DNA from 2 places in the Leptolyngbya sp. ST-U4 genome. Region 1 is predicted to be linked to the other one. Evidence: predicted binding sites of a transcription regulator. Region 1 holds the regulator's gene; the other holds the start of a gene.

Region 1 (3,136 bases):
TCCTGAGAGGCTCCCAGCGGCTGATCGTTGACTTCTAGGATAATGTCTCCTGCCTGAAGCCCTGCCCGTGCTGCCGGAGATTGTTGAGAAATGATTTCTGGAACTACGACGCCTGGTTGATAATCAAACTGTTCAGGAATGCCGATCGTTGTGAACTGCGCCACAAACACCAGATAGGCAAAAATCAGATTGGCGATCACGCCTGCACTAATTACAATGGCGCGATCGAGCACCGGACGGTTTTTCAGCAGATTTGGATCGTTGGGCGGAATTGTACTATCTGGGTCATCGTCGGGAAAGCCAACAAAGCCACCCAGCGGAATCGCTCGCAGCGCGTATTCGGTGCGCTCACCCTGATACTTCAGCAAAATCGGACCAAAGCCGATCGAAAATCGATTGACGTGAATTCCTTGCAGACGAGCTGCCAAAAAGTGCCCCAGCTCGTGAACCACAATTAACAGGGCGAGAACTGAGATTGTCGCTAATACTGACATAGACCCAGATTAATAAATAGAACCATCTGTAGTCCATTCTAAAGGGCGGTGAGGATTACTACTTCTACCCTGTGGGTTGGGTGGGGGAGGGGGAGATGAGGGGTGAATGGTTATCAGTGTATTTGGCTAACTCAGGTTTTGTTGGAATCGCAAGCTTTCTCCGTTCGGCAACGTTTGTTCGCGTCCGATCGCAAGCCTCCTGTTCCTCTTCTCCAGAAGCATTCGCTTAGGATGAGGTTACTTGGGAAATGAAAGTTCTATCCCTTGTCCTTCCTGTCCTTCTGGGGGCATGGGTGTTTTGAACAGCGACACAGCTAACTTTAAGTGAACTGCTGGCTGAGCGTGACTGGATTGTGAACGGTAATTCTTTTCTTGTGGATCGAAATCATTTGATCCTGACGCAGATCGCCGAGCAGCCGAGTCACAGTGACCCGCGTTGAGCCGATCGCTTCCGCAATTGCCTGATGAGATAGTTTAAGGTCGATCGTAATGCCCTCGGTGGTGGGCATGCCGAAGTCGCGGCAAAGAATCAGCAGGAAGCTGACTAGACGTGATCCCATGTCGCGATGCGCCAGCGTTTCGATCATCATCTCGGTTTGCAGAATTCGGGAGGATAACCCTTGCAGCATCAGCATACAGAGATCGGGGTTTTCCTTCAGGGCTTTCTCGACTTGCTCGATCGGCACAGACAGCAGCTCAACGGGCGTAAAGGCAACGGCATGATAGAAGCGATCAGCACGTTGCCCGGTGATGAGCGACAGAACGCCAAACACGCTGTTTTCACGGAGAAGCGCGACCGTAATTTCCTCACCTGCTTCATACACGCGAGATAGTTTGACTGCCCCTTTTTGCAGGAAGTAAACTCGCTCGGCAGGGTCGCCGGGAAAGAAGATTGTTTTGCCACGATCGTAGGCTTCAACAACAGGTGGAAAAGCACTCCCGCTTAATTGACGAAAGACGTTTGCCAATGGCTTATTTGGTGCAGCTACCATATCCCTTCCCCCAGCCCGCCTTTGAAGATTTCATCTTACCGCCACCTGCTACCAATAAGATCATTCGTTCTAGCCCAATTGGTTCTAACCGACTTTTTACCCCCTGTCCTTCACTCTGGTGTGGAGCAAGTAGGGTTAAGCCAAATGGGATATCGGAACTTCTGTGATAGCTTTCTGACTTTAAATTACTAAACTTAACTCTGAGCGGATTTTTTGTATTAAGTAATACATATCTAGCCCAATCTTGGTCTAAGTGCTGAAAAAGTCAGATTTTAAGGCGAAATAGGGGCAAAAAGTTCCTGTTAAAACCGACTGACTGAGACTGATATTGCTCCAGCAGCTCAAGACAATGCTTCCAAAATTGGATTTGCGAGGGTCAGCAGTGCCAGTTTTGTGAAGGATGTTTTCTAATGCTCTATTTCCCAATTAAATATCACCATTGATTCTGCTGAAGGGGAAACGGCTTCGCATTGTTGTCTGGCGAAACGTTGTCTTCTCCTGGCTAACAGGCTCCCCGACGATTAAGCACAACCTGGATAGTTTTGAAAATCAGCCCTAAATCATAAGCGATCGACCAGCGTTCCTGATAGCGCAAATCTAATTTCACGATTTCCTCAAAATCGGTTACGGTTGATCGACCATTTGCCTGCCATTCTCCCGTGATACCTGGCTTTACCTCTAGCCGCTGCCAGTGGTGAGCTTTGTAGCGGCTCACTTCATTTAGCGTAGGCGGGCGGGTTCCAACCAGGCTCATCTCGCCGCGTAGCACGTTCCAGAATTGTGGCAGCTCGTCTAGGCTAGTACGCCGCAGGAATCGTCCTACTCGCGTAATACGAGGATCGCAATCGTTCTTAAAGATGTAGCCTTGCGCCTGATTTTGAACCTGATGCTGAAGTTTCTCGGCATTCACCACCATCGAGCGAAACTTCCAGATGCGGAACGTTTGTCCGCGAAACCCGCATCGCTCCTGGCTGTAAAAAATGGGGCCGGGATCGCTGATATAGATTGCTACTGCGATCGGGATCAAAACCAGAGCGGTCAGCGTTAAGCCAACCCCTGCGCCCAGAATATCGATCGATCGCTTAGTTCTGCTCTGAACCGAAGGATGAATCTCAGATGCAAATGACGGCAGTAGGGTAACAAATTCAGAATGTGTGAATGACATAGCGCAGCAGCCTCTAGACAACGCCCCAAAAGAGGCAAACCAAAGAACAATTGATTGAACCAGAGCAGTGAGCGCGCCCTTAAACCGCAATTTCGGCAGCTTTGCGCTCTGATAAAAGCAACTGATGAAACCAGAATGCGCTTTGATTCAGGGGCAAGCAACAGCGAAGGTTTCGCTTTATCAACACTTCAAGGACAGCTTTAGAAATAGGGAGCTTCTCCGGGAAAATTACCAGGCAATTTCCACAAGGTTTTGCCTTCCGTGGTTAAGATCCTGGTATGGAGATTCAGTCTGCAACGTTATACATCGTAGGAACCCCGATCGGCAATCTGGAAGACATGACCTTCCGGGCGATCGAAGTTTTACGTCAGGTTGATTTTATTGCGGCAGAAGACACTCGTCACACTGGAAAGCTGCTTCAGCACTTCCAGATCAAAACGCCGCAGATTAGCTATCACGACCACAATCGCCGTAGCCGTCAGGAT
Region 2 (3,136 bases), on a different contig from region 1:
CGATACAGCTTCGGTGCAGCTTTTGTTGGGTGAAGTCTATGCAATTCAGGGACGATACGACGAGGCAGTTGCCATCTACGATCGAATTATTGCCAGCAATGCTCAGGATTTTCGCCCAGTGCTGGGTAAAGCGATCATTCTCAAAACCCAGGGCAAAACCGAGGAAGCTAAACCTCTGTTCACCTCAGCAGCCACTCTGGCTCCGGCTGAATTTAAAGATCAGATCAATCAGCTAGCGGCGGCTCCCAGCCCGACTGCCTCTCCTCAAGCTAGCCCCCCCGGAACTGCTCCTGCTAGCCCTGCCCCTGAAGCCAGTCCCACTCCCGCAGCATCACCTTCTCCCGCTCAATAAACCAGGAAACAAACTCCAAAAAACTGCAAGACAAGAAGGGGCTTTTGCCCCTTTTTTGATCGATTCTCTTGTAGCCTTTAATGTGGTTTAACGCGGTTCACTAGTGGGATTGAAGCAGAAAAACCTGAGGCTTATGCTCAAACCATGGATATCTTCAGGATTTCAGGCTAACGATTCTGACTGTCCCTTATTGCAGATTAAGGATAGCTGTCGCGATTGAGAAATAGTGCAGCGGCATAGGAATAATGCGGAGGCATGATACAAAAGAAGCCTACTCTGCAATCGAGAATAGGCTTCTGCTATTTCTAAATTATGCTAGAAACATCCCAGAGCATTCGCTCATAAAGCGTAGGATGGTTTAGCCAAGTGTAACCAATGCAGTTTCAAGAACTAATTCTTGCTGAACGGTTTGATTAGCAAACCCTAAGCTTTGAGAAATTCTAGCGGATGTACTCCTTTAGAACGCTGTTGCGGTTCGGGTGACGCAGCTTTCGCAGAGCCTTGGCTTCGATCTGGCGAATCCGCTCACGGGTAACGTTGAAGATCTGTCCAATTTCTTCCAGCGTCTTCATCCGTCCATCGTCTAAACCGTAGCGCAGCCGCAACACATCCCGCTCCCTTGCACTAAGAGTTCCCAGCACGTTTTCCAGGTCTTCCCGCAGCAGATTCTTGGAAACCTGATCCTCCGGGGTTTCACCATCGGATTCAATGAAGTCACCCAGGCGCGAATCCTCTTCTTTGCCGATCGGCGTTTCCAGAGAAATCGGAAGCTGAGCTGATTTGGCAATAAACCGCAGCTTCTCGATCGTCATCTCCATACGGGTCGCGATTTCTTCCTCGGTCGGCTTCCGCCCCATTTCCTGAGACAGTAGCTTGGTCGTCTTCTTGATCCGCGAGATGGTTTCGTAAAGGTGAACGGGCAGACGGATCGTGCGAGACTGATCTGCAATGGCGCGAGTGATCGCCTGCCGAATCCACCAGGTGGCGTAGGTTGAGAACTTGTAGCCTTTCTCGTGGTCAAACTTCTCAGCAGCGCGAATCAGACCCAGACTGCCCTCTTGAATCAAGTCCTGGAACGACAGACCCCGGTTCATGTATTTCTTGGCGATCGACACCACCAGTCGCAGGTTAGACTGCACCATTTTCTCTTTGGCGCGTCGTCCTTCATGCAGCCGTCTACGGAACTTAGGAAGAGGTTGATTAACCTCATTCGCCCATGCTTCCGGGTTGCGTTCTAGCTCTTGCGGAGTCCGATCGAGCTTTTCACACAGACGATCGCGAATGCGTTCTAGCTCCAGTAGGTCAGCGATTTTGCGTGCCAGTTCGATCTCTTCGTCTGCCCGCAGTAGCCGGATGCGACCGATTTCTTGCAGGTAAAGCCGAATTGAGTCTTCTGTATACAGTTTTTTCTTGGCTTGCGCCCGACGACGGGTTGCGCCCTTTGGGGTTTTGCCGTCTTCCTCCTCATCAGGCTGAGTGTCGAACAAGTCCTCTTCGTCGTCTCGATCCTCTCCTTCAATCAAGAGTTCGTCCAGGTCACTCTCGGCGGGGTCAATGGTTTCGAGTACGTCGTTAGCCTGGGTCATGCCGCGCTCCTCATGCTCCTTAGTGTCAATAACGTTGAAGGTCAATTAAGACCAGGAAATAGTACGACTGATTCTGAATCACTGATCAGCTGCTAGCGAATCTGTCCGGATATAGCCTACCCATTGGATTCAATATTCGCAGCAAACTCGCTTTCTCCGCTAACCGCCCACAGTTTCAGGTAGAAGCACTGCGAGTAGAAGCACCAAAACAAGTCTGCACTCCTCAACTTTAGCCAAGACTTCTCCGATTGTAACTTTTCTCACAAAAATTGCATCCTTTTTAATCTCATTCGTTGTGGGAATGTGATAAGGGCATTAGAAAAGCGCAATCAATAATAAAGCCTCTCGACGAGTAGAGTTTTCTTAACTTGCGTTAGCAGGGCAGTGCCTTGTTGGCATCCTAGCTGTAATCCTAAATTACTTACGGTGAATTGTGTACAAGCTCAGCCAACTTGCTGAACTCAGCGAGACTTTGTAATGAATTAGCATAACCGAACAATTGCGGAGTTGGGGGATTAGTAATCGGAGATCTCAATGGTTTAGGGGAAGTAAAGCTAGATTCAGTAAGCATTGTAAGATTTGTCGCAAAATGTGAAATAGACAAAGCTTCAGTTTAGACAGATTTTTCTTTCATAATTTCTGTGTTGAATTGTTTCTTGAAAGATTACTCTCTAGGCTTCAATTTTCGTTTCTATAAATCGCAGCACATGCCAAAAAAGCAAAAGTTTCCTTATCTGGTCGGTTCTAAGTGGACAGCGCAGCAAAAAACCTGGGGCTGGCGGCATTTTCAAGTTCTGAATCGAAAAAATGAAGGGCGTTGGGTTTTTGCAGAAATGGTGGCTGCTTGTGATCCAGCAGTTCGCTTTTGGCTGAATGCCCAGCAGCTTAAAGACCGCTCTCTTTGGCAGGCGGGGTGGCAATCGTTGCAGGAACAGGGCGATGGATCTTCGTCTTTACAGGAATTTTAAATAGCAAATCTTTTAGGGTATTTATCGCGAAAAGATTGAGGATAGTAAACAAGCTAGTCACACTAGAGTTGGCTCGCTAAAATGCAGAACAGGCAAGAAGTTATTTTTTCCCAAGAATTAAGATTGCCCTAAGTGCAGGGGTTAATCGCTGAGTTCAGAGCTGCATCAAACCGTTTTTCGCTGTCATTCGCTATGAGGATCTGTCCTGTGACTTCCCTACAACGGAATGC

The links. Region 1 encodes NtcA, which controls nitrogen genes in cyanobacteria. Its sites were predicted from a motif close to TTTGTANNNNNNNNTACAAA; they were not measured.
Region 2: a site for NtcA is predicted at 2,186-2,205, ahead of rpoD (RNA polymerase sigma factor RpoD). Genes of this name have one in related genera too.

What each region holds. Positions count from the first base shown of each region.
Region 1 covers NZ_JAMPKZ010000025.1:42,717-45,852, forward strand. Annotated here, with positions in the region: gene rseP (RIP metalloprotease RseP) at 1-494, opposite strand, end outside; gene ntcA (global nitrogen regulator NtcA) at 815-1,486, opposite strand; gene NDA02_RS22730 (sugar transferase) at 1,989-2,651, opposite strand; gene rsmI (16S rRNA (cytidine(1402)-2'-O)-methyltransferase) at 2,930-3,136, shown strand, end outside.
Region 2 covers NZ_JAMPKZ010000014.1:117,279-120,414, forward strand. Annotated here, with positions in the region: gene NDA02_RS19070 (tetratricopeptide repeat protein) at 1-352, shown strand, start outside; gene rpoD (RNA polymerase sigma factor RpoD) at 793-1,938, opposite strand; gene NDA02_RS19080 (TIGR02450 family Trp-rich protein) at 2,646-2,906, shown strand; gene NDA02_RS19085 (SpoIID/LytB domain-containing protein) at 3,114-3,136, shown strand, end outside.